DNA from 3 places in the Vibrio sp. R10-SG3-ISO3 genome. Region 3 is predicted to be linked to each of the others. Evidence: riboswitches for the same ligand, from Rfam matches in the RefSeq annotation. Region 3 holds a riboswitch; each other region holds the start of a gene.
The links. A riboswitch is a leader RNA that binds a small molecule or an ion and turns the genes downstream of it on or off. The one in region 3 is predicted to bind lysine.
Positions count from the first base shown of each region.

Region 1: it holds a riboswitch for lysine, as region 3 does, so the genes downstream of both, AC6R1A_RS13645 (LysE family translocator) here and lysC (lysine-sensitive aspartokinase 3) in region 3, are expected to answer to the same signal.
Region 2: it holds a riboswitch for lysine, as region 3 does, so the genes downstream of both, AC6R1A_RS12455 (Na+/H+ antiporter NhaC family protein) here and lysC (lysine-sensitive aspartokinase 3) in region 3, are expected to answer to the same signal.

Region 1 is NZ_JCBDHE010000045.1:190,571-201,281, forward strand. Features, by position in the region: gene uvrB (excinuclease ABC subunit UvrB) at 1-1,471, opposite strand, end outside; tRNA gene AC6R1A_RS13635 (tRNA-Asn) at 2,016-2,091, shown strand; gene AC6R1A_RS13640 (polysaccharide lyase 6 family protein) at 2,347-3,915, opposite strand; lysine riboswitch at 4,617-4,813, shown strand; gene AC6R1A_RS13645 (LysE family translocator) at 4,901-5,533, shown strand; gene purF (amidophosphoribosyltransferase) at 6,041-7,555, opposite strand; gene AC6R1A_RS13655 (CvpA family protein) at 7,591-8,082, opposite strand; gene AC6R1A_RS13660 (SPOR domain-containing protein) at 8,145-8,678, opposite strand; gene folC (bifunctional tetrahydrofolate synthase/dihydrofolate synthase) at 8,679-9,944, opposite strand; gene accD (acetyl-CoA carboxylase, carboxyltransferase subunit beta) at 9,988-10,711, opposite strand, start outside.
Region 2 is NZ_JCBDHE010000044.1:5,015-15,725, reverse strand. Features, by position in the region: gene hisC (histidinol-phosphate transaminase) at 1-718, opposite strand, end outside; gene hisD (histidinol dehydrogenase) at 722-2,020, opposite strand; gene hisG (ATP phosphoribosyltransferase) at 2,026-2,922, opposite strand; His leader region at 2,972-3,107, opposite strand; gene AC6R1A_RS12455 (Na+/H+ antiporter NhaC family protein) at 3,307-4,908, opposite strand; lysine riboswitch at 5,020-5,201, opposite strand; gene AC6R1A_RS12450 (H-NS family histone-like protein) at 5,824-6,231, shown strand; gene AC6R1A_RS12445 (inosine/guanosine kinase) at 6,283-7,587, opposite strand; gene AC6R1A_RS12440 (hypothetical protein) at 7,722-7,994, opposite strand; gene mnmA (tRNA 2-thiouridine(34) synthase MnmA) at 8,325-9,446, shown strand; gene hflD (high frequency lysogenization protein HflD) at 9,495-10,112, shown strand; gene purB (adenylosuccinate lyase) at 10,267-10,711, shown strand, end outside.
Region 3 is NZ_JCBDHE010000059.1:96,751-107,461, reverse strand. Features, by position in the region: gene thiP (thiamine/thiamine pyrophosphate ABC transporter permease ThiP) at 1-757, shown strand, start outside; gene thiQ (thiamine ABC transporter ATP-binding protein) at 741-1,457, shown strand; gene yjgA (ribosome biogenesis factor YjgA) at 1,547-2,077, opposite strand; gene pmbA (metalloprotease PmbA) at 2,185-3,528, shown strand; gene lysC (lysine-sensitive aspartokinase 3) at 3,607-4,959, opposite strand; lysine riboswitch at 5,046-5,223, opposite strand; gene AC6R1A_RS17900 (pyridoxal-phosphate-dependent aminotransferase family protein) at 5,452-6,570, shown strand; gene AC6R1A_RS17895 (PglL family O-oligosaccharyltransferase) at 6,675-8,438, opposite strand; gene uvrA (excinuclease ABC subunit UvrA) at 8,533-10,711, opposite strand, start outside.

The DNA of each region.
Region 1 (10,711 bases), on a different contig from region 3:
GAATGATCTCGACCCGCTCCACCGTATCGATGTCTGAGTGTAAATAACGCACTTTAACGTCATGCTCGCTCAAGTACTCAGTGAGATCCTCCGCCATTCGCTTGGTCAGCGTCGTGACTAACACACGTTCATCTTTCGCCGCTCGAATACGAATTTCTGACAGTAAATCATCCACCTGAGTCGCCACGGGGCGCACTTCAAGTTGTGGGTCAAGCAAACCCGTCGGCCTAACGACCTGATCGGCGATCTCCCCATCCGATTTCTCTAGCTCATAATTACCTGGCGTCGCTGAAACAAAAATGGTTTGCGGTGCCAATGATTCAAACTCTTCAAACTTCAATGGACGATTATCGAGCGCCGAAGGCAGACGAAAACCAAACTCCACTAAGGTCTCTTTTCGTGAGCGATCCCCTTTGAACATCGCGCCGATTTGCGGAACTGTAACGTGCGATTCATCAATCACCAACAAGCCATCGTGCGGTAGATAGTCAAACAAGGTCGGCGGCGGCTCTCCCTCATTTCGACCACTGAGGTAGCGGGAGTAGTTTTCAATCCCCGAGCAAAAACCCAGCTCGTTCATCATCTCTATATCAAACTGAGTACGCTGGGAGATCCTCTGCTCTTCAAGCAATTTGTTGTTTTCCAGCAACGTTTTCTTACGCCCTTCCAACTCTACCTTGATTTTTTCTATCGCATCTAAAATACGATCTCGAGGGGTAACGTAGTGCGTTTTGGGATAAATGGTAAATCGCGGTAGGTCTCGCTGTTTCACCACACCCGTGAGCGGGTCAAACACGCTGATGCAATCTATCTCATCATCAAACATCTCAATCCGTACCGCATCTTGATCCGATTCAGCCGGGAAGATGTCGATCACCTCTCCACGCACTCGAAATTGGCCGCGCTCGAACGCAACGTCGTTGCGGCTGTATTGCAATTCGGCCAAACGACGTAGGATGTCACGTTGGTCCATCACATCGCCGCGACGGATGTGCAACATCATTTGCAAATAGGATTCAGGATCGCCCAAACCATAGATCGCAGACACCGACGCGACGATGATGGCATCTTTACGCTCAAGTAGCGCTTTGGTGGCCGACAGGCGCATTTGCTCTATGTGCGAGTTAACCGAGGCGTCCTTTTCAATAAAGGTGTCGGTGGTGGGTACGTAGGCTTCAGGCTGATAGTAGTCGTAGTAAGAGACGAAATACTCAACAGCATTATTAGGGAAAAACGACTTCATCTCTCCGTACAGCTGCGCAGCCAGTGTTTTATTCGGTGCAAGTAGAATGGCTGGCCTTTGTGCTTGAGCAATCACATTAGCCAGTGTGAACGTCTTGCCAGAGCCCGTAACACCGAGCAGTGTTTGATGGGCAAGCCCTGCATCAAGGCCCTCGAGTAACTGCTTGATCGCGGTTGGCTGATCCCCTGATGGCTGATAGTCTGAGACCAGATCAAATACTTTATTCATACGCATGTACACCGTGAGACAATTTCGTCTATTTTGGCTGTATAGATATACAGACTCAATAGGCGAGAGAAAAATAAATTACCGATTTTTCTTATCTGTAGAATTTACTCTAGATCATGATATTCATTCCTGTTAATATTCCTCCCCCTAAAGGAAATCTACTCCTAAAACTCCTCTCTTTTACTCCACAGCTTACTCACATTTCAAGCTAATTTGTTACATTCTCTTTTTGTTATACACAGGCTAAGATCTCGCTGTTTCTCAGGCATTTTCTCGATTATCATCTGATAGAACAAGGTGTTGTAACCCAAACTCTTCACGTTACAAATTAGAGTAAAGGCATTAATTTTGACGGAAATATTACTTGATCAGATCTCATACACACACTTATCCACAATTTTGGTGGATAAGTAAATAGAGCCCAAATGCCGCAAGGGCTACAGAAAAGTAAAGCTTTTTTTATGATTAATTTTTGCGTTTTTACGCAGAATGAAACTTGACAGATTTTCTGGTACTGCTAATATTCCGCTCGCTTTAGAGCAATTCCCCCTTAGTTCAGTTGGTAGAACGGCGGACTGTTAATCCGTATGTCGCAGGTTCGAGTCCCGCAGGGGGAGCCAAATTCAAGAAAGCCCAGCTTAGAAATAAGTTGGGCTTTTTTACGTTCAGAGCGTTGTGAACAGTGAATATGTCACAGCCGGATGGCCGGCCCGTTCGAGTCCCGCAGGGGAGCCAAATTCAAAAAAGCCCAGCTTAAAATAAGTTGGGCTTTTTTACGTTCAGATCTTTGTGAATGGTGAATATGTCACAGCCGGATGGCCGGCCCGTTCAGAGAATAGATGGCTGAACGAACCAAATTAAATTATGGAAATCGATTAGTTGATAACGATAGTTGAACCAACCATTTCTTCATTTAGTACTGTTAGGTTAGACGCACCTACTGTACCCACCGCTTTCAATAGACCTTGCTCGTCACGCTCCATTGCTGGTGCGTCTGTAGTAATACCCTCAGGCAATTGGTCTAAGCCTTCGATTTGACCATAGAAGATATTGTTCACAAACTTAGAACCAACCATCTGGAATTTTTCGCCTTCAAATTGTCGGAATGCGTTTGTACCATCTTCAGTTGCGATAGACAGGTTGTTTTCAAATAGCGTATTAACAGCTGGGAAGATTGTTTCAACACGTTCATCGTTGGTTAAGCTCACACGGTGAATCGCATTACTCGCAAAGATGCCTTGTGTATTGTTTACTAGCGTGTTGTTCTTAACAACAACGTCTTTTGGTGTCCACTGCTTTTGCAGTGTTTTACCGTCTGTTGAATCTTTACTTAGCACTTCGCCATTCGCTACATCGATGATGCCTGTGTTCAGCACAAGAGCACCACGGTAAGTACCTTTACCTAATGTACCTTCGATATAGTTGTTTTCAATTATGTGGTTCTCATCATAGATACGGATACCGCCTGAGTTAGCCGTGTTACCCGGTAAGATCACGTTGTTTGTCACAACATTATTATGGCCATGACGCAAAGAAATCATCGAAGTACTGTTTTTGATTGTGTTGCCATCAAAAGTGATGCCGCTCGCCTTCACTGAGATAAGCTCGATCTCGCCAGAGCCGTTTTTACCGACATAACCACTGATATTGTCGAAGTAGTTATTGCGGATAATACTTTGTGAATCAAACAGTGAGTTGTGGCTGTCACCCACGCGGATCGCTTGTCTGTCGTTGCGGTTGGTTCTCACCATTTTCGGGTTTGAGTTTTCGATCAGCTCCATATCTAAAGCCGTCAGGTCTTTAAAGATGTTACCTTCGATCAGAGTTTTCTCTAACTTGTCTGATGTTGCCACAACAAGCATCGCGCCGCGCTTGTACTTACCTTCAAAAGTATTGTTGGTAATCTTGTTATTTTCGCCGCCAACCGTGATCCAACGGATGTTAGGGTATTTTCCTTTCTCATCCGCTACGTATTCGTAGTCGTTGAACTTGTAGATAACAGAGTTATTTAAGGTGTTGTTTTTACCAAAGATACCAAACACGCCCATGATGTTTGCATCATGACTTTCAGTGCTTAGCGTTGCGCCACCTTCAGTGAAGACTAAGCTCTCAATTAGGTTATTGTCACCCTTAATCAAGAACTGAGTTGAACCGTTAAAAATGGCAGTTCCAGGCTCTTGAGCGACAATCTTGACGTTGTCCGCTGATAACGTCACACGACCTAAATCGGCATAGCGACCTGGTTTGATGCTAATCACATCGCCATCTTGCGCGTTGTTGATGCTCTCGCGTAGCTCCAGTACCTCTTGTGCAGAAGCAACAGCAACACCTTGATCAACCATAACTGCTGTCGGTTGGGTAACTTGTTCTGTGCTTGCGTGGCTCGTTGTCGCGCTTGCGAATAGTAATGAACCTAAAATAAATGCAATTGGTGACTTTTTCATTAGTATCTCTTTCGTAGGGTATTTGAGTATGAGGCAAGGTTAGCAACACACAAGAGGGCGAGAAAACTGATTCGCCCTTGGAATGTGGTCTGAATCGCGTCGGCTTTGTTAAACTGTGGATAAGTTCAAACAATTTAATAATACAAATAGACCATGCTATTTAATGGTTGTAAAGGGTCTTGGTTCAGGTCAATAGCTCTCTTAAATTTTATTTTAACTTATTGTTTTTAAATTCTTTTATCTGAGATTACCTTAACTCTTAGTAGAATTTTCAAACTAGAGCATATGAGAGACCCTGCAAATTAAGGATAATTTGTAATATTAGTGCACTTGCCATAACGAAATATTGATCGAGATTTTGGGAAAGATACAGAGCATGAATGAGTTGGTAATTCTTTCTGCTAGCTGGAACACTGCTAATTTAGGTTATTACGGATAACTTTTCGTACCCCAAAACGTCAAAGACCACCGTTGTCAGCGATGGTCTGTCTGCGCGGAATTGGACATAATCTTCCACCTGCGATCTACATTGTTAGATTCTCTATATGCAGAATTCGCCGCAAAGTATGCAGAATCTCGTTCGGCCCGAATTGATTTTCCCAGAGCTCCGTTGGGAGGTTTAAGCGACGCAAAAAATATTTGCAATCATTCTACCTTATAGTTTATCTTCATTTGCAAAGCTGTATTGGCGAAAATCAGTGCAGCAATGTAGAGGCGCATTACCTATCAGTAGCTCAGTTTAGGTTGACAACCATTGACCCTGAGTGAAAGGAGTCAATGCCGAAGTGCCACGGGCGTCACCCCGTAGTGCTGGGGTTGTATCGAATAGGTACAGCACTGCCATAGTAAACTCGTTAGGATGACAAAAACACGTTTTCTATGGAGCGCTACAGATGGATGGTGAGCCAGTTTATATGTGTCCCCCCAAAGCTTTGCATCCTGCATCGCTGTTCTAGTAGCCTCCATAATATATATTGAGGTAAGAATGTCTGATTTTAACTTTTGGTTATTGTTTCTAACCACCGCTTTTGCTCTAAATGTCGCTCCGGGGCCTGATCTGCTGTACATCCTGACGAAGACAATTAGCAATGGAAAAAAGGTAGGCTTAGCATCGGCTATTGGTGTATGTACCGGAGCGCTTTTCCATGTGTTTGCTGCTTCCATTGGCTTATCTGCTATTTTAGTCTCTTCTGCACTAGCATTTAGCATTGTTAAGTATGTTGGTGCGGCTTATCTGATATATCTTGCTTATCAGTCATTTAGATCATCTGGATTTGAGTTAAATGCCGATGGCTCAAATCAGAGCAAAGAAACAGCATTTGAAGCATTTAAGCAAGGGGTACTAATCGACATTCTAAACCCTAAAGTAGCTATTTTCTTTATGGCGTTTCTACCACAGTTTGTTCGTGAAGACGCAGGCTCTGTATCATTCCAGTTGTTCTATCTCGGGTTACTTGTTATTGCGGTTGCTATCGTTGTGGAAGCTGCATATGTTCTTGCGGCAGACAAGATTTCTGAACGAGTTAGAAGCAGTAAAAAACTCAGCATCTGGTTAGATCGTGCTGTCGGAACAATGTTTGCTGGTCTGGGTGTAAAGTTAGCAGTATCAACAAACTAAAAATATCTACTCAAGGAGAATGAGCGTGTACCGCAATAGTGAATTAGACATTTACATGATGCGCGTTTCCTTCTAGTTCAGAGCAAACAGGCCACCGCTACAAACGGTGGCCTTTTACGTTTTTGGGTACGAAGGAGTTCCTGAAAGCAACACTATGGGATGCTACTCCAATAAACTTCTGTCCGGTTGTGAATTTGCATAACAACTCAGGTGATATTTTCTGGGTAAGGGCATCGTTTTTGATTGGAAATGGGAGATTCCGTGCAGCGCTGTTCTGGTGTCTGCCATAACTTCACGTATCACAAACTCCGCAGCGTAACTCGTTGCTGAGTAATAGCAATAAGGCGGTTTGGGGCAGAAATGAGATAACGCGTGTTCAGCTAATTACGGCTTTAAACCCAAAAAGTAATCGCACGTTATTGTCATCTGACAGCAGCCGGATGGCGCAATAAAAAATGGTCATCCGTTGGATGACCATTAAATACGTTTACGTAGAGGGCGTGGAGGTTACGCACCTTCGTTATGCAACTCTAGGTTAGCAAGCTCTTGCTGAATCTCTCGTTGCGTTTTTGCATCATCGCTGCGCAAAGACTCAAGAAAGTCTAAGTACTGCTGATTGATGTCGCCGGTTACGTATTCACCGCTAAATACCGACGTTTCGAACTGAGAGATGTCTGTGTTGCCTAGGCCAACGGCGTCCGTAAGGTCTTCCAACGTCTGGAAAATGAGCTCATCGGCACCAATTTGCTTACAGATCGCTTCGTTGTCTCGGCCATGGGCGATAAGCTCATTGGCGCTTGGCATGTCAATGCCGTACACGTTCGGGAAGCGAATCTCTGGCGCAGCAGAGACCATGTACACTTTCTTCGCACCTGAATCGCGGGCCATTTCGATGATCTGCTCTGACGTAGTACCACGTACGATAGAATCATCAACCAACAAGACATTCTTGTCTTTAAACTCTGAACGAATCGCGTTGAGTTTACGACGTACTGACTTCTTACGCTGCTGCTGACCCGGCATGATGAACGTGCGGCCAACATAGCGGTTTTTCACAAAACCTTGGCGGTAAGGCTTTTCAATCGCTTGAGCGATTTGTAGAGCGATGTCACACGAGGTCTCTGGAATCGGGATAACCACATCAATGTCCAAATCAGCAAATTCGTCACGGATTCGGTCGCCCAGTTTCTTACCCATCTCTACACGTGCGCTGTAAACCGAAATCTTATCGATAAAGGAGTCGGGACGTGCAAAGTAAACAAATTCGAAAATACATGGGTTGAGTCGAGGGTTGTCCGCACACTGCTTAGTATGCAGTTGACCATCAAACGTCGCATAGATTGCTTCACCTGGCGCGACATCGCGCATAAAGTCAAAACCGACCGCATCTAGGGCTACTGATTCAGAGGCAACCATGTACTCGGTGCGACCTTCAACCTCGCGTTTACCTAAACACAGTGGGCGAATGCCGTTAGGATCGCGGAACGCAATCATGCCGTGACCGATGATCATAGCCGTCACCGCGTAAGCACCACGAATCGCGCGATGCACATTGGTGACAGCACGGAACACATCTTCAGAGGTAACGTTACCTTTGACAGTATCAATCTCATGAGCCAACACGTTAAGCAACACTTCTGAATCAGAGGTGGTGTTGATGTGACGACGATCTTTCTCGAACAACTTTTCGCGAATTTCGTGTGCGTTTGTGAGGTTACCGTTGTGAGCTAGTGTGATACCAAATGGTGAGTTCACGTAGAAAGGTTGCGCTTCAGACGCGCTTGAGCTTCCTGCTGTTGGGTAGCGAACATGGCCGATACCCACTGTACCTTGAAGTCTTTGCATGTGTTTGGCTTCAAACACATCCTTTACTAAACCGTTCGCCTTTCTAAGACGAAAACGATTGCTATCTATGGTACAAATACCCGCGGCATCTTGGCCACGATGCTGCAATACCGTCAATGCGTCATAGATAGACTGGTTTACAGGCGTTGTGCCCACGATTCCAACAATACCACACATGTCTTAACCCTCGATTTTCGACAATGGCTGGAGCGCTATAACGCCCCAGATAAGAAACTAGATGTTGCTTGTAGGTGTTCAAAAAAAGGTGCGATGATGCGGCTGAATTCCGGTACCAACTGCGACCCTTTCCACCACTGTGAGTCTGGAAACGACGTAAACGCATCCATGAAGAATAGTGCCGCTGACACTATAAGAACACCTCGTAAACCGCCAAACACGATACCAAGGACTCTATCCGTTCCAGACAAACCTGTCTTCTGCACTAATTGAGCAATCACATAATTGACGATAGCACCGACAATCAGAGTTGCAATAAACAGAGCAGCGATCGCGGATCCGTTTCGGATCATGTCATCTTCGATATTGGTGAAATACATCGCCAATTTCGCGTAGTACTGACTGGCAATAAAAAAGGCGCCAAACCAGATAACAAGAGACAGTGCTTCTTTCGCGAAGCCACGAATTAAACTGATCAGCGCTGAGAGGCCGATCACACTTAAAATGACAATATCTAACCAGTTCATGTTGTTCTACATCTTAAGTTGGCGCGCATTTTAACAGAAAAAACGCTGACGCAAACGTTTTCTTATGGATTTAGTGGTTTAAATTTAAGCAATCGACCTTTTGAGCCAGTGATCTTTTCCAGTTCAATCACTTGGCGTTCGAGTTTACTCTTCGACACATCAGGACCAATAATTACTCGGGTAAAACCATTCTCTAATTTGGTGTGTGCTTGGTATCCGCGCTTTTGCAAATCATCCACGACGCTCTGCGCATTCTCTGCGTTTTTTAACGCCATCAGTTGGATGATCCATGCACTGTCTTGATACTCATTGCGTTCAGGGATGGCTTTAACGATCACCTCGAGTGGCGCCTCTTCTGCACTCTCCTCTTGAGTGACGACCGCGACAGGCGTATCGGGCAGCGCTTTCGAGTCATCCACCGGCTCGAGAATCTCAAACGATTCCAGATCGCTTTCAAGCTCCGGTTTTAGCGGAATACTGGCGATCTCTTCCTGATAGTGGCTTTTCTTGCCATCGAGCACATCGGGCAATACGATGACGCCAATCGCCACTAAGATGATGGTACCGACTAAGCGGTTTTGAAATTTGCTCGCCATTTAATCTCCTTGTGTTTGCCAATGCGCCAACACTTCCCCAACGGTATGAAATGAGCCAACAACCAGTATCACATCGTCTTGGCCCGCCTTTGTCATCGCGGCTTCAAAAGCCAGCACCGGAGAATCAAAGGTTTGAGTCGCGGCTGGTAAATGACTTGCCAGTTCATTAGCGTGCGCGGCGCGAGGGCCATGCAGTGAAGCTGGATACCAATGCGAAGAAAGCTCGCTCAAGATAGCCAGCGTCGCCTTGATGTCTTTATCATGCAGCATGCCCACCACAGTATGAATCACACGTTTTGGGTATTGCTTTGCTACACGTTCAACCAAGTATTGCGCTGAATGTGGATTGTGCGCGACATCCAAAAGTATCACTGGCGAAGTGTGCAGAATTTGCATGCGCCCTGGCAAGGTGGCGTTTTCAAGGCCGTTGACGATATTGATATCTGTGATATCCAGATTGGCGTTTGCCAGCGCCGTTAAGGCCGTCGCCGCGTTCTGCAGTGGCAGTCCGGGAATGGGTAGCTCGTTTAATTCAAAAGTGCCAAGTTGCCAGCGCCATTGTGTCTCTGATTGTTGCTCATAGTGGTATTGAATCCCCACTTGAAAGAGCTCAGCCTGAATATCGTCGGCGTGTGCTGCCACGGTTGATGGCGCTTTCGGCTGACCGCAAATCGCTGGTTTGCCTGCGCGAAAGATGCCGGCTTTCTCAAAACCAATTACGTTAATGTCATCGCCCAGCCAATCGACGTGGTCGATGGCTAAACTGGTAATCACGGATACGTCATGATCGACGACATTAGTGGCGTCTAAACGCCCGCCCAAACCGACCTCAAGCAAGACAACATCCACTTGCTCGGTTTGAAACAGGCGTAACGCCGCAAGCGTGCCAAACTCAAAAAAGCTTAGGCTGATATCCCCGCGCTGCTGTTCAATGAAATCGAAGGCTTGGCAATGCTTCTCGTCGGCTAAATCGACGCCATTGACGCGCACGCGCTCGTTGTATCGAATTAAATGAGGAGAAGAGTAGACACCGACTTTATACCCTGCGTCGAGCAAAATCGCTTCCATCAAAGCGCAGGTAGAACCTTTGCCGTTGGTACCAGCAACGGTAATGACTGTCGGAGCGGGTTTGGTTAAGTTGGCTTGTTGTGCGACGGCTTGGACTCGGTCTAGCCCGAGATCGATCGCTGAGGTGTGAATGTTGGCTAAATAATCAAGCCACATCGTAAGAGGGGATGTGGCTTGTGGAATTTGGGTTTGACTCATCTAACTGAAACCATAAATTGTGGTGGTTTGTTAGTGTGTTACTTTACCCTTTTTCGTCCGCTTCTGGTACTTCATATGCAGGTTCATTTGGCGCATCATTCACAGAAACCACCAGTGGCGACGGTTGATTGGTCATTTTGGCCAACAAACTGCCGATGCGTTGACGCATTTCACGGCGATCAACAATCATATCGATAGCCCCGTGTTCCAATAGGAACTCACTGCGCTGGAAGCCTTCTGGAAGATCTTCACGAACGGTTTGTTCAATCACACGGCGACCAGCAAAACCAATCAGTGCTTTGGGTTCACCGATATTGATATCGCCTAGCATCGCTAAGCTCGCCGATACACCGCCCATGGTTGGGTCCGTCATCACTGAGATGAACGGCAATCCTTTTTGCGATAGTCGCTCTAACGCTGCACTGGTTTTTGCCATCTGCATCAGAGACATTAGCGCCTCTTGCATTCGCGCACCACCACTGGCCGAGAAACAAACTAAACCACAGTTGTTTTCCATCGCCGCTTCAACCGCACGTACGAAACGAGCGCCAACGACTGAACCCATCGAGCCACCCATAAAGGAGAACTCAAACGCACACGCAACCACAGGTAGACCCAACAGCTCGCCTTGCATAACGATGAGCGCGTCTTTTTCACCACTGCTCTTTTGCGCAGCAGAAATACGGTCTTTGTATTTCTTCGAATCGCGGAACTTGAGCTTATCTTGTGGCTCAAGCTCAGTGGCTAACTCAGTACGATTGCCTTCA
Region 2 (10,711 bases), on a different contig from region 3:
CTGGGTATGGCGCGATCACTTTCAGCAAGACGTTGATCAACGCCTCATTCGCCAAGGTAAAGCCACAGCGCAGACCGGCAAGGGCAAACGCCTTGGACAAAGTGCGCAAAATAGCCAAATTGGGGGACTGAGCCAGTAAATCGACCGTCGATGCTTCTGGACAAAAATCGATGTAAGCTTCATCCATCACAACAATAGCGCGGTCTTGGGTCATCTCAAGCAGTCGGACGATGTCTTCACGCTTAACCAAATTACCGGTTGGATTGTTAGGGCTGCAAACAAAGACCAGTTTTACCTTGTCTAAGTTGGCTTCAATGGCGCTGAGATCCAGTTGCCAATCTTGAGTCAACGGCACCACTTTTTTCTCCACACCAATGGTTTCCGCTGAAATAGCGTACATTCCGTAGGTAGGTGGACAATATAAAATGGCGTCTTCGCCCGGCTCACAAAATGCGCGAATCAGAAGCTCAATACCCTCATCCGCACCGCGCGAGGTCAGCGTTTGTTCAGGTTTCACCCCCGCGTAAGCGGCGTAAGCGTTAATCAACTCAGTAGGTTGGCACTCACTGTAGCGATTCAGGCGGGCGAAATCCATCTTATACTCATTGTTGAACGGCGACTCGTTGGCATTGAGCCACACATCGCCACTGCCGCCAATACGACGTGCTGACAGGTAAGGGGTCAATTGCTGAACTTGTTTGCGTGCTAGCTTTTCCATCTCTTACCCTTGCTTCTGAGCCAATTTTTCTACACGAATGGTAACGGCGCGTTTGTGCGCATCCAGTCCTTCTGCTTCCGCCATGGTCACGACGGTCGGCGCAAGATTTTTAATCCCTTCCTCTGAGAGCTCTTGCACCGTCATACGCTTGGAGAAATCCGCCAATCCTAGACTTGAATAGGTGCGAGTGTAACCATAGGTAGGCAGAACGTGGTTGGTGCCCGACGCATAGTCGCCCGCTGACTCAGGAGACCAATCACCAAGGAAAATCGATCCAGCGTTATCAAGAAGAGGAAGCAGTTCACGTGGGTTCTTGGTCTGTACGATCAAGTGCTCTGGGCCATAGTAGTTCGAAATAGAAACCGCCTGAGTGATGGAATCAGAAATGATGATCAAACTCGACGCCAGTGCTTTTTCTGCAATAGAAGCGCGAGACAGTACTTTGAGCTGACGCTGAACGGCATCCGTCACTTGATCGGCAATCACTGGCGATGGCGTGACCAGCACCACTTGTGAGTCTGGGCCGTGCTCAGCTTGGCTCAAGAGATCCGCAGCAATGAAATCTGGGTCGGCGGTCTCATCAGCGATCACTAACACCTCAGAAGGGCCCGCTGGCATGTCGATCGCGGCACCGCGAAAATCGTTGCTCACTTGGCGCTTAGCTTCTGTGACGTACGCATTACCAGGGCCGAAAATCTTGTCCACTTTCGCCACGGTTTCTGTTCCGTAAGCCATCGCAGCAATCGCTTGACCACCACCAACATTGTAAACTTCATCGATACCACACAGCTTCGCCACGTAGAGGATTTCATCTGCGATCGGCGGTGGTGAGCAGAGTACCACTTTACGACAACCCGCAATCTTAGCCGGTACGCCGAGCATTAATACGGTCGATGGCAGTGGCGCACTGCCACCTGGAATGTAAAGACCGACTTTCTGAATCGCTCGAGTCACTTGTTCACACACAACACCAGGTTGCGTTTCAACTTTAATAGGCTGTGGCTTTTGGGCTTTGTGAAACTTAGCGATATTGGCGTACGCTTGCTCAAGCGCTTGCTTCATGGTTTCGCTTAAGCGCTCTGACGCCGCCTCAATCTCTTGAGTTGAGACTCGAATCGACTCTGGTTTGACGCGATCATACTTTTCCGTCAACGCCAATAGAGCAGCATCGCCTTGCGTTTTTACTTGTGCGATAACCTCAGACACCGCAGCGGTAATATTCGCCCCTTCGGTAATGGCAGGGCGCTCTAAAATGGAGTCTTGCTGAGATTCACTCAATGATTGCCAAACAACTGTTCTCATCGCCCTTACTCCATCATTTTCTCAATTGGCAGTACTAGGATTGAGCTAGCACCAAGCTCTTTGAGTTGTTCCATGGTTTCCCAGAACAAGTTTTCGGTACTCACAAGGTGAACGGCCACTTTTTGTTTATCAGCAGAGAGCGGCAAAACGGTTGGATCTTCTGCGCCAGGAAGGAGCGATTTGATCTGCTCAAGTTTGTCTGCTGGGGCGTGCAGCATGATGTATTTCGACTCTTTCGCTTGCTGAACGCCTTGCATACGAGTCAATAGCTTATCAATCAGTTTGGTTTTATCTTGTGCGAACTCACCTTTGCGCTGAATAAGGGTCGCTTTTGATTGGAAGATGACTTCCGCTTCTTTTAAGCCGTTCGCTTCTAAAGTAGCGCCGGTAGACACTAGGTCGGCGATGGCATCAGCAAGGCCAGCACGTGGCGCGACTTCAACAGAACCGGTCAGCATACAGGTTGAGAACGGTACGCCTTGCTCATCCATGTAGGCTTTTAACAATTGTGGATAGGTGGTAGCGATACGCTTACCGGCCAAATCTTGCGGGCCGTTGTACTCTTCATCCTTATCGATCGCAATAGAGAGGCGGCAGCCACCAAAATCGAGACGGCGCAATGTCACAAACTCACTAGGCTCACCCAATGCTTTGCGGTCTAGGCGGACTTCTTCCAATTCGTTTTCGCCAATGAAACCAAGATCAACCACACCGTCCATGATCAAACCTGGGATATCGTCGTCACGCACAAGCAGCAAATCGATTGGCATGTTCTCTGAGTGAACCACCAGCTTTTCACCCATGACGTTAAATTTCACACCGCACTTTTTCAGCAGTGCTTGGCTCTCTTTACTTAGACGACCTTTTTTCTGAATGGCGATTCTTAGGCGTTGTGTTTGCATGACTCTTGTATCCCTGTGTTCGAAATCTTTCAAAACTTTAGACTTAAAAACTAAAAAACCCTCGGAAGGTTTGTCTCCCGAGGGTCATAAATCATTATATTTGCGATTTTTACCTCCGGGAGTTTCCTATCTCCCGGGTATGCGCACATCTCCCGAAAGACTAGATTGGGTGATGGTGATGATGAATGTTCATTACAAAATTGCGCATACTGAAAAAGCTCTCTTAGCTCGCTTGGTTGATACCCACACTAACCAAGCTCAGGGATCTTTTCAACCTTTAATTTCAACTTTTTCTTATTTGTCTAATACAAATAAGAAAGGAGGCCAAAGCCTCCTTAAAATAATCAATAGAATCTGTCAGTTAGATACGAACTGTCTATCGTTTTAGGACGTCGCACAGCTCGCTAGCTTCGACTTAGACATCATTGAAAGCACCGCGCACACGGCCACAAACGCCACGCTGGCGACCGCAAATGAGAGACCGACCGACGCTGTCATACCGAGAGTGATAAAGCCGACACAAGAGATCGCTGCTACAGATAACGCATAAGGTAACTGAGTCGAGACGTGATCAATATGATTACAACGAGCACCCGTCGAAGACAAGATCGTGGTATCCGAAATCGGTGAGCAGTGATCACCAAAGACCGAACCGGCGAGCACCGCACTCAGCATTGGCAACATCAAGGCAATATCTGTCGCCCCAGCCATATCACCCGCAATCGGCAACATGATACCGAATGTCCCCCAAGAGGTACCGGTTGAGAACGCCATTAGACCCGAGAGCAAGAACAGGATAACCGGCAACCAATGCGGGTTGATGCTACCTTGCGCCAGCGTTGACAGGTATTTACCCGTGTTCATGTCACCAATCACGCTACCAATGGTCCACGCGAAGACTAGAATGAGGATCGCACCAAACATTGAGCGCGCACCAATCCACAGTGTACGAGCAATTTCGATGGTCGCAATGCGTTGCTTAACCACCGTAAACAGCGCGGTTGCCAAACCCACAATACCACCGTAGATCAAAGACAAACCCACATCGGTATTTTCAAAAGCGCCCAGCAGATTAAACGCTTCGCCATCCGCTTTGAGCGCTTGACCACCGGTGTAAAGCATGGCCGCGACCGTTGCAATGATTAACAGCACAATAGGCAAAACCAAATCAAGGACGCGTCCGCCTTCGCTTTCACGAATATCCAGCTCTTCATTGAGCTCGTGCGCTTCTTTGGTGTCGTTCTCTGCATCTTTGTCAAAACCACGGCCTTGAGACGCCGCAATTTCATGGCTGCGCATCTTACCGATGTCGAGACCAAACCAAGCCACAGCAAACACCATCAACAGCGCAAATACCGCATAGAAGTTCATCGGAATCAAACGCACGTAAGCGCCCAACGCGGAATACTCTGTGATGCCATGAGACACTAAGATGCCACCAATGATGGTCATAATGTAGGCACCCCAGCTTGATGCGGGCATCAAGACACACATAGGGGCAGCGGTCGAATCGAGAATATAAGCCAGCTTAGAGCGAGAGACGTAAAAACGGTCCGTGACTGGGCGAGAAATCGCGCCCACCGCCAAGCTGTTAAAGTAATCATCGACAAAAATGAACACGCCCAAAAACGCAGCAAGCAGTTTTGAACCGCGTTTACTTTTCACACGAGACTGCGCCCATTCAGCGAACGCGCGAGTGCCGCCTGAGAGCGTCAGCAGTGCTGTCATCATACCGAGCAAAAGCAAGAAGCCGACAATACTCATGTTCCAAGTATTGAGGCCACCGTCTTCTACGAAAACGCCCGATACGGTTGACGCAAGATAACCCGACGCACTCGAAAACGAATAGTCGTTAAGCAATACGGCACCTAAAACGATACCCACACCGAGAGACACAAGAACGCGACGCGTAATGATCGCAAGACTCAACGCCACGAGTGGTGGCAAAAGAGATAAAGGAGATGAGGCAAAATCAATTAAATTCATGATCTTCAAAAACCAGTAATAAATGGTTAGAGATCTACTGCAGATTAGTCAACCGCACGAGGCCGTTGATAATGTTGAACTTAGCGACAGGGAAGTAGACACTTCACCCAACCCTACAGTAGCGCTCCATAGTTTTACACATTATAGACTATGGCAGTGTTAGCCCTTTCGAGACTAACCCCAGCGAACTCCTTTGATATGGAAGCCCACTTCGGCGAGATAACCTTTCACGCATGCTCATTGGCATCACCCCAACAAACGCTAATATTTTATTCCGCTCCTCTACCGCACAACCAAAATAATCAACCAATGAAACATCAAATTAACAAAGGTTTTACTGTAGTCATGCATTAGGTGGCGCCATTGTACCCATCTAAAACTGCATTTCAACAATTTGGCTCGTTTTGTTGTCACTTTTATTGCTTAGCGATGGTACAAACAGGAAGCCAACTCTCAATTTGATGACAATTCACACTGTGCTGACGTTCAACGCCCGGGACATTAAAAACTCGGTGTTGACTGCAATGCCAAATAGATAGCACTTTCTCCAAGTCGAAATATGTGCTGTGATCGAAATCGTAAAAGAAAACGTATTGAGGTGGTTCATTTGAACTATATCGACATTATAATGCCAACTATTAGGCAAATTCGTTCTCATGCTGATTTCGGCGACTTTTATCTAAACAGTACCATCAGGATAAGAAACGTTTAATAATAGATATGAAACTCTATTATTAAATCTGAGCGTCAAAACAAGACTTAGCCGAATGATCGCTCCAATAAAGTAAAGAAAGGTAAATTTGGCTGACAGTAACAATAAATTTATCGCATTCTGCTAAGAATGGATTGTAATGTTTAAATATCAGGATTAGTATTTAAGAAATACTCTTAAATAAGATAACAATGAGAGATGTTATGTCTGAACTAACAAAAACACTATTAAATATTCGTAGTCTTCGTGCAGCAGCACGTGAACTGACTCTTGAGCAACTGGAAGACGCCCTAAGCAAATTAACGACAGTCTTTACTGAGCGTAAAGAAGAGGAAGAAGCGCAGCGTGCAGCAGCGGCAGAGCAAGAAGCCAAACTGGCTGCCATTGCTGAGCAAATTTCTAAAGAAGGTATCGATATTGATGCCCTTTACTCTGCGCTTGCTGGTGAAACAAAAACCAAAACAAAATCGAAACGTGCACCTCGTCCACCAAAATATAAATACGTGGATGCAAGCGGAGAAACTAAAACTTGGACAGGTCAGGGTCGCACCCCATCTGCTATTCAACAGCAATTGGATGCAGGCAAGAGCCTAGAAGAGTTCCTGATCTAACTTTCGATGTAAGTTAGTTCAAAAAAAAGCGCCTTTCGGCGCTTTTTTCGTTTATCGTTCCCAGTAGGCTTCTTCCAAGCTATCTTCTCGCTCTGGTAAACCTTTCGAAAGACGTGGAGAGTGCTGAACCAATACCTCATAACTGGCACGGTTGGAATACTTACATACTTGTGAAAAGGAAGAGTAAGTTAAAAACGCATGCGCGTGTTTACTCGAGTTGGGCACATTTTCTTTGTGGTATTTATTCGCGGCCATATCGTGCAATAACGCAGACAATGCCGCATCACCGGCGCCATTGGTGTTTTTAATTTTCTCCGGACCACCCATGTATGGTGAAATATGGGAATATACTTTGATCGCTTGATCGCAATTATCTTTTAATGCAGGGCGGCTAAATTCATAACGATTGAATTCCGCAATACTACCTGGCAACAAAGGCAATGACGTTTCACGTTTGGCCGCGTCTTCGGTATAACCGGCCATAAACAAGCCAAGTGGCCCAGCAGTACACAGCACCAAATCGACCCACTCCAAGGCTTTGTCTGATGCCGCAAGCGGGTCGCTCTCCCCAGTGAGCGCATGCGCCTCATCTTCATTCATCGCTACAACGGTGACATGATCGCGCAAAAATTGCTGCCAAAACTGCGGGTCATCTTGGATGACAAACTTAGTCCCTAACGTGAGAACGACCGGTACATCGTGCTTTTTCGCGTACTCAATAGCGCGCATGGTCGCTTCTGGCATCGGATCGCCCGCTTTGCAGCGCACCAAATACGCAGTCAGCACCAGTGCAGAAGCATTTTTAAAGATTTTTTCTGGAATGCTCTCTGGTTTAAGCTGGTTCATCTGCCCTTCACTAATGGCAAAAGTGCGCTCCCCGTCTTCGGTGATCAGCGCGAAGCAGCGTCCAATCGCGCCGTCGACACCTTGCAGATAATTCAAATCCATTCGACTGGAGGTATTGCACAAATAACGATAACCGTAACTGCCGATCTTGATGTCCTGACTCATGACACCAAGCAGCGTCGAACGGTCATCCGCCAACACAGAATAGTTGTGCAAGGTATTGCCAATCGTGCCACCCGCGTATTCATTGGTGATCAAATCATCGCGCTTAAGTTCGTCGTATAACGCTTCGGCCGTCGCATCATCAATCACCAGTGAGTGTCCCTTACTTAACTGGTATTTTTCGATGAGCGTGCTACACACTTTGGCTTCAATATCCACTAAGGTTTGGTCGATACCAATAATGTGGGTGCGGGACATTTTCTTGCTGTCCTGCGCTTGAGTCACTAAAGGATCGCGAGCATGAACCGGGAAGTAATGTTTGGATTTGCGTTGGCCGGGAAATTTCATAATCAGAGTAAAGTAAGGGATAAAAAGTGGCGCGATTCTACCGCGCCCTTATTGGCGCGGCAACTCCCGCTAGCATAGCAAACGTTTGCTCGCACATTTAACCTGGCACAACGTCGATAACGATTAGCGGCGGCTTATTCACCTTCCATAAAACTCAAATCTGGCAATAAATCCAAGTGCTCGGAATAGCGTTTAAGATTAAACTCACCATCGTTTTTCATCACATCAAAAATTTCGATTGAGACTGCGCAAGCCATCATGGCAATTGCTTCGTCTCTTGCTGTGCCCGTCATCATCAAACGCATTAACGTTTCTTTCACTTTGATGGGGTTGCCATCTTGGAGTTGGTTTTCAATCACTTCAATAAGTTGCGTTTCTTGCAGCAGTTCGTCTTGGTGTTCAGTCATGAGGGGTTCACTTAATAATGAGATAGATGAGCCTAGGACTCTTGAATTTCGCCCACTATGCCACAACTAACCCTGCATTACCCAATGATATCCGTGCTAACTGTCGACGTAATGACCATCAACGCAATCAACCGATATGTTGTGATATTTACGCGAGGTACATTGCCGTGTTTAGCAGATAACTTGGGCTCTATTTGTCGAACTATGGGCTGCATAACAACCTAGCGAGAACAAGCTGAAAAGCATGGGTGTGATTTCGATCTCGGATCTGTCACCGCTACCGGCTTTCTGCTAGAATTTGCATCCAGTTAAATTGAGTGGTGTGACCTAATGTCTGAAAACTGTACTGACAACAGTAAAAAGAAAGTCATCGTCGGTATGTCTGGCGGTGTAGATTCGTCCGTTTCTGCCTACCTGTTAAAGCAACAAGGCTATCAGGTTGAAGGCTTGTTCATGAAGAACTGGGAAGAAGACGACAACGAAGAATACTGTACAGCAGCAGAAGATCTCGCCGACGCGCAAGCGGTGTGTGACAAGTTGGGCATCCACCTGCACACCATTAACTTTGCTGCCGAGTACTGGGATAACGTATTCGAATACTTTTTGGCGGAATACAAAGCGGGCCGCACGCCGAACCCGGATATTCTCTGCAACAAAGAGATCAAATTTAAAGCATTCTTGGAATTCGCCGACGAAGTCCTCGACGCCGACTACATTGCGATGGGTCATTACGTGCGCCGCACCTTCCCTGACAATGGCGAAGCACCTAAGATGCTGCGTGGATTAGATGGCAACAAAGATCAAAGCTACTTCCTTTATACACTAAGCAGTGACCAAGTAGCGCGTAGCCTATTCCCTGTTGGCGAGCTTGAAAAGCCGGAAGTGCGACGCATCGCCGAAGAGCAAGATTTGATCACCGCCAAGAAAAAAGATTCCACCGGCATCTGTTTTATTGGTGAGCGCAAATTTACCGATTTCTTATCTCGCTATCTACCTGCGCAACCCGGTAAAATCGAAACACCGGAAGGCAAAGTGATTGGCGAGCACCAAGGTTTGATGTACCACACGCTAGGCCAGCGCAAAGGACTACACATTGGTGGTCAAAAAGGCGGCGGCGGTAATGAAGACCCTTGGTACGTGGCAGACAAAGATCTGAAACGCAATGTGTTAATTGCTGTGCAAGGTGCAGATCACCCTCTGCTCAAGTCTGAGGGTTTGGTGGCTTCACAGTTACATTGGGTCGATCGCACACCGATTCGCGAGTCAATCAAATGCACGGTAAAAACCCGCTATCGCCAAACCGACATCCCTTGTACCATCACACCTATCGATGATGAGAACATCAAGGTTACCTTTGATGAGCCTCAGGTGGCGGTGACCCCAGGGCAATCTGCGGTATTTTATGATGGTGATGTGTGCTTAGGTGGCGGTATCATCGAACAGCGTCTGTAATGGACAGTGTGTCTGTAATCAACAGTTTATTGATAGGAGTACGATTCGGTGGCTAATGCACTCTATGACCGCACCATCGCCTTTGCCGGTATTTGCCAGGCTGTCGCTTTGGTTCAACAAGTGGCGAAGAACGGTTACTGCGACAATGACGTGTTCGAAACCTCGTTAAAAGCGGTCTTAAACACCAATCCAAGCAACACAGTGGCGGTGTATGGTCGTGAATCCGATCTTAAACTGGGGCTTGAGTGTTTAGTCAAAGGGATCGATAGCACGCCAGCAGGCAGCGAAATCACACGCTACATCATCAGTCTCATGGCGCTTGAACGTAAACTCAGCGCCCGCCGCGACTCGATGTCTCAGCTTGGCGATCGCATCCAAATGTTGGAGCGCCAACTCGAGCACTTTGACCTACACAGCGAGCAGATGATCAGCAACCTTGCCAGCGTCTACCTGGATGTCATCAGCCCGGTGGGTCCACGTATTCAGGTCACTGGCACACCGTCCGTATTACAGCAGACTAGCAACCAGCACAAAGTGCGTGCTTTATTGCTCTCTGGCATTCGTAGTGCCGTGCTATGGCGTCAAGTGGGCGGCAAACGTCGCCACCTTATTTTTGGACGCAAGAAGATGGTGGAGCAAGCACAAATTTTGCTCGCCAGAATGTAAGATACACCACAGAGAATCTTGGCTCGCCACTCGGCGAGCTTATTTTTTCTCTGTCGGATAAGAATCGCGCAAACGTTTGCGCAATATTCGTGACAATTGCCACAGTTATTGGTATAAAGCTCACCAGATTTAAAACCCAATTCAGGAGAACATCATGGAACTGTCAGCACTGACTGCTGTTTCACCCGTAGACGGCCGTTACGGTAGCAAGACAATTGCACTTCGCAGCATCTTTAGTGAGTTTGGTCTACTAAAGTACCGCTCTATCGTTGAAATTCGTTGGTTACAAAAGCTCGCAGCGACCGATGCCATCGCAGAAGTTCCTGCCTTCAGTGCAGAAGCGAACCAGTTCCTTGATGACCTAGCGGCCAACTTCTCAGAAGAGGACGCGGCTCGCATCAAAGAGATTGAGCGCACAACCAACCACGACGTCAAAGCCGTTGAGTATTTCCTTAAAGAGAAAGTCGCTGGCGTTCCTGAACTGCATGCCGTGAACGAATTCATTCACTTTGCATGTACATCAGAAGACATCAACAACACTTCTCACGCTCTTATGCTTAAAGAAGCGCGTGACAGCGTGATTCTTCCTGAAATCAAAA
Region 3 (10,711 bases):
TTTTAGCTTGCTGTTAGTGTTGCCGCCTCTTGGGATGGTGCTGACCAGTGGCATGAATTCTCAGGCGTTGGGTGTGCTGAGCGATGGCCGATTTTGGTCCGCGCTCGGCGCGTCACTGAAAGTGGCGAGCATGGCGAGCGTTATCGCTGTCAGTGCGGGCACGGCGATTTTATTGTCGAGCCGAAGACTGCGCCTCAATCAACGTGAGAAAGACGCGGATAAGATAGAGCTGCTAGGGACCATCATTCTGGTGACCCCAGGATTAGTGATCTCGACCGGGCTCTTTTTGCTGCTCCGTTCGTGGACGGATGCGCTCAGCTACGCCTTGGTCGTTGTTGTTACGGTCAACGCGTTAATGGGGCTGCCTTATGTGATCAAAACCTTGGCTCAGCCGATGTTGCAACTCGAGCAGCAGTATCAGTACCTTTGTGCAACCCTTGGAATCCGCGGTTGGCGCCGTTTACGAGTGGTGGAATGGCGCGCATTAAAACGGCCGCTGGCGCACGCGTTTGCCATCAGCTTTATGTTTTCTATGGGCGATCTCAGTGCCATCGCGCTGTTTGGCAGCCAGGAGTTTCGTACGCTGCCGCTCTACCTGTTCCAACTGCTCGGCAGTTACCAAATGGACGCGGCGGCAGTCGTATCGGTCACTTTACTGCTTTTGAGTGTGGGCTGTTTTGCGCTGATGGAGCGCCTGTTTCGCCCTCGCTCTGCTTCTACCCCCACCAATAGGAGTCACTATGCTCACTCTCAGTGACCTGCATTACGATTATCATGCCGAGTCATTTCAGTTTGATCTGCACGTTGAGGCAGGGCAAATCGTCGCGCTTATGGGACCCAGTGGCGCAGGGAAGTCGACCTTGCTCGCCTTGATGGCGGGTTTTATTGAACCATTAAGCGGTGAAATTTTAGCGCAAGGGCAAACACTCAACGGGCTGGCGCCTTATCAGCGCCCGTTTGCGATGTTGTTTCAAGAGCACAACTTGTTTGCTCACCTTACCGTGTCGGAAAACATAGGCCTTGGATTGGACCCCGGCTTGAAGTTGTCTGCAACGCAGAAACAGGCGGTAGTGCAAGCGGCACAGCAGGTGGGGGTGGCGGAGTATTTGTCTCGATTGCCGCATGAGCTCTCTGGTGGCCAGCGTCAACGGGTTGCGTTAGCGCGCTGCTTTGTACAGTCTGCGCCGATATGGCTGCTAGACGAGCCCTTTTCAGCGCTCGATCCTTTGCTCAGGTTAGAGATGCTATCACTGGTCAAACAGTTGGCGAGTGAGCGTGATATTACGGTAGTAATGGTGACGCACCACTTAGGTGATGCCAAAGCGATCGCCACGCATTTTGCGTTTGTATCACAAGGTCATGTCGCAGCGACTGGGCCGATTTCAGAGCTAGCGGCGACCCACTCGGACCCTAGCCTCGGCGCATTTGTTCAGGCGGCCACCACGGCGCACAACTGAGCGCAATAACAATGGGCTAGAAAGCAGAGATAAAAAAAAGCGGATAAGTGTGCACTTATCCGCTTCAATCATCACTGAGTAAGAGCGTGTTATTGTGGCTCTTCACTGCTCAATGCTTTGAGGATCTGGAAAATCTCTCGATACGCTTTAGCTGGCTTGTTGGCTTGCTTTTCTTTGTTCGCCTGACGAGCAAGCTGACGTAAACGCTGACGGTCCGCATCCGGATACAGCGTCAATACCTCTTCAATGGCGCTGTCGCCCTCTTCCACCACACGGTCACGCAATTGCTCTAATTTGTGCAGCAGCGCCGTGGTTTGAGAGTGCTTGTTACGGACTTTATCCAGCGCCGCTTGAATTGGCTCTGGGTCTTCGTGACGCATCAATTTTCCGATAAACTGCAACTGACGACGGCGCGCTTCGTTTTTAAAACGTTGCGCATCGCGAATCGCATCGGCCAAGTCTTCGCTGAGTGGAAATTTTTCCAACACAGAGGGCTTGAGGTTAACGAGCTCTTCACCCAGTTTCTGCAGCTCTTCCATGTCACGCTTCAACTCGGATTTACTTACCCAGATGATCTCTTCTTCTGGTTCCCATGGCGCTTTTTGATTTTTGCGAGCCATTTTCATACCTTCATTTGAACGTCTATTTCTCTATTTTAACAAGAATCATGGGGAGAAAGCGAAATTCTTGTTATCCTAGCGACAAAGCAACGACTGATGAAGAGAATATGGACGTAAAAAAGCAAGTGGCACAGCAGCGTATCGAGCTTGAAGCTGCCGTCGCGAAAGCGTTAGAGATGGCGGGTGAAAAAGCGGATGCCGCGGAAGTTGCCATCAGTAAAACCACAGGTTTAAGCGTATCGACTCGCATGTGTGAGGTCGAAAATGTGGAGTTCAACAGTGACGGTGCACTCGGTATTACCGTCTATAGCAATCAGCGTAAAGGCAGCGCCTCAACGTCAGACTTAAGCGAAAAAGCGATTCAACAAACGGTATTGGCGGCACTTGATATCGCTCAATACACATCAGAAGATCCGTACGCAGGCCCAGCACCGGCTGAACTGATGGTCAAAGATATTCCTGATTTGGATCTGTTTCACCCCGATACGCCTGACCCTGACTACGCGGCAAAAATGGCGATTGAAGCGGAGCAAGAAGCGCTCAGCTACAGCGATAAGATCAAGCAAAGTGATGGCGCCAGCTACGATAGCCACTATGGCGTCAAAGTGTACGGCAACAGCCACGGCTTACTGGCGAGTTATGCCTCAAGTCGCCATAGCATCAGTTGCTGTGTGATTGGTCAAGGCCAAAACGGTGAAATGGAACGTGACTACAGCTACACAGTGTCGCGTCACAAAGACGACCTGTGGACGCCGAAATCCGTGGGCCTGAGCGCAGCGGAGAAAACCGTCAGTCGTTTAGACGCGCAGAAGCTCAAAACCGGTCAGTACCCGATCATGTTTGCGGCGGATGTCGCAACGGGTCTACTCGGTCACCTTGTGATGGCGATCAGTGGTGGCAACTTGTACCGCAAATCCTCGTTTCTTCTTGATCATCTTGGTCAGCAAATTCTACCCAGCTGGTTCCAAGTCGACGAGCGTCCCCATGTGTTGCGTGGTCTGGCGTCAAGCCCGTTTGATAGCGAAGGCGTTGCTACGCAAGATAGACAAATAATCACTGACGGCGTGTTATCCACTTACCTATTGACCAGCTATGCGGCGCGTAAAATGTCGATGATGCCAACCGGTCATGCGGGTGGCATCCACAACTGGTACGTGCAATCCACAGGGCAAGATTTTGATCAAATGCTTAAGGCGCTGGGCACCGGCTTTTTGGTTACAGAAGTGATGGGGCAGGGCGTGAATATCGTGACGGGCGATTACTCGCGCGGCGCAGCCGGTTTTTGGGTTGAGAATGGTCAAATCCAATTCCCCGTCTCGGAGGTGACCATCGCAGGTAATCTCAAGCAGATGTTCAACCAAATAGTGGCTGTCGGCAGTGATGTGGAAACCCGTTCGCAGATTCAAACCGGTTCTATCTTGCTTGAGTCAATGAAAGTGGCGGGCGAATAAGCCTCACTATTTGACGTAGCAATGCTTCAGCGACGAAACACGAGAGTGCTTCGTCGCTGATGTGTATTTATAGTGCTGTTAGCGCTCAAACAGCTCGACATGCAACTTCTGAATCGCTTGTTTGGCTTCTGATTCACGCAGTAAGAAACAGAGGTTGTGCTGGCTAGCTCCGTAACAAATCATTCGTAAGTTAAAGTCTTCAAGTGTACCAAATACTTGTTTTGCATAGCCTTTGCTCTCGCTCATGTTGTTACCAATCAAGGCGACGACGGAGAGGTTGTGTTCCACTTTCACGCTGCACAGCTCTTCAAGCTCTTCACGCGCAGCTTGAGGTAACGATGGCGCACCGCCAGAGGTACCTGTTTGATCAAGCGTTAATGAGACACTGATTTCAGAGGTGGTGATCAAATCGACCGAGACCTTATGCTTGGCCAAGATCTCAAACACTTTGGCTAGAAAGCCGTAAGCATGGAACATTTTCGCGCTGCGCAGCGTCACCATGGTTTGGTTGTTACGTAGGGCTAGGGCGCGAAACAGCGGTGAGCTTTCCACTTGATGACGAATCCAAGTACCGCCTTGCTCTGGCGCTTTAGAGGAACCGACAAACACCGGAATATCATGGCGCAGAGCAGGGACTAGGGTCGAAGGGTGCAGGATCTTGGCGCCAAAATTCGCCATCTCTGACGCTTCGCTGAAGCTAATTTCTGCAATCGGTGCCGCATTCGGGGCAATACGCGGGTCTGTGGTGTAGATTCCCGGTACATCAGTCCAAATTTCTAAGCCAGAGGCTTGCACTGCCTCGGCAATCAAAGCCGCACTGTAATCACTGCCACCACGGCCAAGGGTAGTGGTGTTGCCTTCTTCATCGGAACCAATAAAGCCCTGTGTCACCACAACGTGCTCGCGGCACAGTGGCAGCAAGGTGTCACTGGCAAGCTCTCGAATGGCGGCAAGATCCGGTTCTGCGCGGCCAAAGTGGCTGTCAGTGCGCAGTACATCACGAATATCAAAGCGTACCGCGTTGATGCCGCGCTCAATCATTAGTTGGGTTAAAATGTGGGTCGACATCAGTTCACCACACGCAACAAGGTGATCAGTCAACTTATTGCTGGCTTGAATCGAGGCCGCTTCCGCAAGACTGGTGACCGTATCAAGCAGACTGTACACTTCACTCGCCGCATGGGTTGGATCATTGAGTTGATTAAGAATCGCATCATGAATCTCAGCGAGCTGAGTCAGAATATCGCTGCGTTGCTGCTGATCTTGTACGCCGTTCGCCAGCGCGACCAATAGATTTGTTACCCCTGAACAGGCACTGCTGACCACCAGTTTTGTCTCTGGATTGTTCTCAACGACCGCCGCACAACGGCTCATCGCTTCAAAGTTTGCAACACTTGTCCCACCAAATTTAGCAACGTTAAAATTGCTCACGGCATTTCTCCCACAACTTCCTGAATATTGAGTCTTTCCTTTGCGTGAGGTGAGGATGAGCGAGAGTAGAGGTAGGTATGGAGTACGACCTCAGAAGCTCATCACCAGACAGCGCTGATGACAGTTGATGGGACTCAACCCAAGTCAACCGACAGACTTAAACCACAATATAAGCCTACCTCGGCACTACTCCCCCTCAGAATGTTGTTTTGGAATTGTGGCTCCACAACATGCCTACCTGGGTAGTGCTCCTCTTCTGCAAAAAGCATAATTGTTTGTACAACAGGGTGACGAATTGTCTTGCCACCGCTTTCGCATTGAACGTGTTTATCCTCTTAATGTCAATGCGAAATTTACGGGTTAAAGACGATAGGTTCGGTTTGTGAGACTGGTATGACCTGTCGACTTTTTGCGCATTGCTGCGCTGGATGAATTCGATTATGGTGAAGAGATAACAACAAGAACACCCTCATGATTCAAAAGGAGTTGCCAATGACTTACCAAAGTTTTATCCCCCCTCGCCGTATTTTGATGGGCCCTGGTCCATCCGATATTTCCCCACAGGTACTGCAAGCTTTGAGCCGCCCGACGGTGGGCCACCTTGACCCGCTTTTTATCCAGATGATGGACGAACTCAAGCAGCTGCTTAAATACGCCTTTCAGACCAACAATGAGTTTACGATTGCTGTCTCGGCACCAGGCAGTGCAGGTATGGAGACCTGCTTTGTTAACTTGATTGAGCCGGGGGACAAAGTCATCGTCTGCCGCAATGGCGTGTTTGGCGAGCGCATGCGAGAAAACGTGGTGCGCTGCGGCGGTGAAGCGGTGCTGGTCGATGATGACTGGGGAACGCCGGTCTCGGTAGAGAAAGTTCGTGATGCGTTGCAGGCGCATCCTGATACCAAGCTCCTCGCGTTTGTCCATGCAGAAACGTCGACAGGGGCATGCAGTGATGCGAAGACGCTGGGCGCGCTTGCTAAAGAGTTCAATGTGTTGTCGATCGTCGATGCGGTGACGTCATTGGGTGGCGTGCCACTCAAAGTCGATGAGTGGCAACTTGATGCGGTCTACTCGGGCAGTCAAAAGTGCCTCTCTTGTACGCCGGGCCTCTCTCCTGTGACCTTCTCCAGTGCAGCGATTGAGAAAATCACCGCCCGTCAAACCCCGGTGCAAAGTTGGTTTTTAGACCAAAGTTTGGTACTCGGTTACTGGAGTGGAGAGGGCAAGCGTAGTTACCACCACACAGCGCCCGTCAACAGTCTCTATGCACTGCATGAAGCTTTGCTGATGCTCAAAAATGAAGGGTTAGAAAACGCGTGGCGTCGCCATCAGCAGATGCACAACAAGCTCAAGACCGGCTTATTGGCGCTCGGCTTTGAGTTTGTGGTGGAAGAGTCCGCACGCTTGCCGCAACTGAATGCGATTTATGTTCCTGAGGGGATTGATGAAGCCCAAATACGCAGTCACCTCCTTGATACGTACAATCTGGAAATTGGTGCCGGGCTTGGCGCATTGGCGGGCAAGGCGTGGCGGATTGGCCTAATGGGCTATGGTGCGCGGGAGGAGAACGTCGCACTCTGTTTACAAGCGCTTAAAGAGTCGCTCGGATAGAGTCGCTCGGATTAGAGTCGCTCGGCGAATAATTTGCCCTGTTAATGATTGCAGATGGCTCTCCAGTTCGGAGAGCCTTTTCTTATCTACTTTTTGTTTTCTTTTTATTCTTCGTCTGTACGAAGCAGTGCGTCGGTAGTCGGTGGCACGTATTGCACGTCTGAGAAATCGCGCCGAGGAAACAGGAATTGCGCTTCGGCTCGGATTTGTTCCGCCTTTTCACTGTCATTCAAACCTTGGTAGGCCAGAATTAAGTTGTTGTAGAATGCCGGTCTTGGTTTGTGGGTAATCACGCCCAGCGACCAATCCACGTACGGTTGAATAAATTCAGGGTTTTGCTGGTGCAGGCCAATATTGAGATAGGTGCTGTAGATGTCCCAGTCAAAACGCTCCTGCCAGACAATCGGGTTACTGACTCGGTTAAGGATATCTGGATCTTTTGGTTTGGAGAGCTCAAACTGCGTCAATATGTAGTTGGTGTGCAACGTGGTGACCATGTAAAACGACGTCACCAGCGGCAAGACCAAACTTGCTACGCGCAGCCCGGTCTGCGATACGATGCTCAATCGCGCGTATCGGTAGGCGCGCTTACGTTGGTCGACCCAGTAAATCAATAAGATAAAGGTTAGCCAATGAATCGCTGAGTGATAAAACGGATATTCTAATTGGGTGTGGAGCACGATGGGGATAAAGAGCGAGAAAATCGCCAAACGTGTGCCATTCTTCGCTGCGTAGATACGATACAGCACCAAAATGGCCGCGATCAACATAGCCAAAATCGGCAGCACACCCCCCTCTACGCCCCAATATAAGGTTTCGTTGTGTGGGTGATCCATTGATGCAAGCCCAGGCGGGTAACTGGCGTTGAGCTGATGTTGACGCGCCGTATAGACCAAGTATTCAGCTTCAAAACGTCCGTAACCATAGCCAGTAAATGGCTTTTCAATCAGCATATCGAGCGTCTGAGGGAAGGTGTATTGTCTGGGCCCTTCTAGATTCACCTTTCGCTCTGCTAGGGTGTTGTTCTCACCGATTAACGTGGTCCCTAAGCCAATGGTGACGCCAATAAGCACAGAGACGAGCCAACCGACGGTGCGTTTTTTGGTGGCAAAGCGCATCAAATAAGGGATCAGCAGCACGACGACCAGTAGCGCACTGAGCCAACCCGTCCGAGAGGCGAGCACTACCAGTAGGGGCAGCACGATGGCCGGTACCAGATAGAGTAGCGCCACATGGCTGACTTTTCTTTGATATTTAATGGGTTGACGGGTCAGAAAATAGCCAGACAGCGCAAGCCCTGTGGCTAAGAAGCTCGCCATGACGTTTGGTTGCTGAAAAATGCCGTAAGGACGATTGGCGTCGGTGTTATAGCCAAAGGGATTGCCGGGTTCGAGTACTAGGTACTGTACCCAGCCAAACAAGGCCTCAATGAACACGGCGATAACCACAAACCACAACAGCCTTTGACGCTGAGGGTTACTAAAACGAAATTGTTGCAGCACGGCAAACAGCAAAAAACCGGCCCACAATCCGCTTAATCGCGCGACCGACAACGACAGCTCAGAGTGCGGATAGAGCACGGGCACGGTCATGATCACACAACAAAGAAACAGACCTATGGTCAATTTGTTGTAACGAATTTGGCCACGTGTCCCAACTTGATAAAGCCCAAGAGCGATGGCGACTGAGCTCAGCAGCCAAGTGGGTGGGTTAAAGGCAAGGGCCAAGCCTGAACCGCCTGGGTTCGGCATGAAGAAATGCATCGCGACAAGGTAGACTAGGCCAATCATAGCCAAGAAAGGTTTCGTTAGAGGGCGAGCTTGTGTGCGTGCTTGAAGCTGCGTGCCTGCCACGTGGGTGGTTGCCATAGTGTTCCTTTCCAGCAAATAAAACGGGCTGGCACTAAGAAGCACGCCAGCCCGTTTACTTTACTATTTTTTTATTCACTTTTACTACTATTGCTTACTTTAACATAGGCTTAAGGAAGCGCGCTGTGTGTGAGCCTTCGACTAAGGCCACATCTTCCGGTGTTCCGCTTGCAATAATTTCACCGCCGCCTTGCCCCCCTTCTGGCCCCAAATCGACGATCCAGTCTGCAGTTTTAATCACATCGAGGTTGTGCTCAATCACCACAACGGTATTGCCGTGATCACGCAGGCGGTGCAACACGGCCAACAGCTGCTCGATATCGTGGAAGTGCAAACCTGTGGTCGGCTCATCGAGAATGTAAAGTGTTTTGCCGGTATCGCGCTTAGAGAGCTCACGCGCCAATTTAACGCGCTGCGCTTCCCCCCCGGAGAGGGTCGTGGCCGCTTGACCTAGGCGAATGTAAGACAAGCCCACATCCATCAAGGTTTGCAACTTGCGAGCAATCACAGGAACTGGATCGAAGAAGGTTCGTGCGTCTTCGACCGTCATCTCTAACACTTCGTCAATGGTTTTGCCTTTGTAGCGCACTTCTAAGGTTTCGCGGTTGTAGCGTTTGCCTTTACAGACGTCACAAGGGACATACACATCTGGCAAGAAGTGCATTTCCACCTTGATCACACCATCACCTTGGCAAGCTTCACAACGCCCGCCGCGCACGTTGAAACTGAACCGGCCCGGTTTGTAACCACGAGAGCGTGACTCCTGTGTGCCAGCAAACAGCTCACGAATGGGTGTAAAAATACCGGTGTAGGTCGCTGGATTTGAGCGCGGAGTGCGACCAATCGGGCTTTGATCGATGTCGATCACCTTGTCAAAATGTTGTAGCCCTTTGATGGTTTTATACGGCGCGGGTGTGGCGGTCGTCGCACCATTGAGCTCGGTGTGGGCAATTTTAAAGAACGTATCGTTGATTAAGGTCGATTTGCCTGAGCCAGACACCCCGGTGATGCAACTAAACAGCCCAACAGGGATCTCCAGCGTGACATCTTTGAGGTTGTTGCCCGTCGCGCCAATGAGCTGCACGACTTTTTTCGGATCCTTAGGCGTGCGCTCCGTTGGAACTCGGATCTGCTTTTGACCGCTGAGGTATTGGCCCGTGAGAGAGTTCGGATTGGCAATGATCTCTTCCATGGTGCCTTCTGCCACTACATTGCCGCCATGAACGCCCGCGCCCGGACCGATATCAATCACGTGATCCGCCATACGGATGGCGTCTTCATCGTGCTCCACGACGAGCACGGTGTTGCCAAGATCGCGCAGGTGAGTCAACGTCTTGAGCAGGCGCTCGTTATCACGCTGATGAAGACCAATCGAAGGCTCATCCAGTACATACATCACGCCAACTAAACCGGCACCAATTTGACTGGCAAGGCGGATCCGTTGCGCTTCACCACCGGAGAGTGTCTCGGCGCTGCGGGATAGGTTGAGGTAGTTGAGACCGACATTGACCAAAAACTGCAAGCGGTCGTTGATCTCTTTCATCACTTTCTCGGCAATTTGTGCGCGCTGACCTTCCAGAGTCAATTCATGGAAGAAGGTCTGTGCATCGGCAATACTGAGTTCGACAATTTCCGGCAGCGTCGTATCGCCAATGAACACATTGCGCGCTTCAAGGCGCAGTCGGCTACCGTCACAGCTGCTACAGGTTTTGGTTGAAATGTACTTGGCCAAATCTTCGCGTACCGAGTTAGATTCAGTATCGCGATAGCGGCGTTCCAAGGTATTGAGAATACCTTCAAACGGATGACGTTTAACGCGAATATCCCCGCGATCATTGATGTAGTTAAACTCCACTTCCGTTCTGCCAGAGCCGGTGAGAATCACATCGCGAATTTTCTTTGGCAGAGACTTAAAGGGTGCGTTCAGGTCAAACTGATAATGGTTGGCGAGCGACGTCAGCATTTGGAAATAGTAGTAGTTTTTCTGATCCCAACCGCGGATAGCACCCTCTGCCAAACTGAGTGACTCATCCAAAATCACGCGTGCAGGGTCAAAGTATTGCTGAACGCCAAGGCCATCACAGGTATGACAGGCGCCGGCTGGGTTGTTGAACGAGAACAAGCGCGGTTCAAGCTCTTGCATGCTGTAGCCACAATGCGGACAAGCAAAGTTAGCAGAGAACACGATCTCCTCGTCATTGCCCTCCATCGGCGCGACCACTGCAATCCCGCCCGACAGCTCTAGGGTGGTTTCAAACGATTCGGCTAAGCGC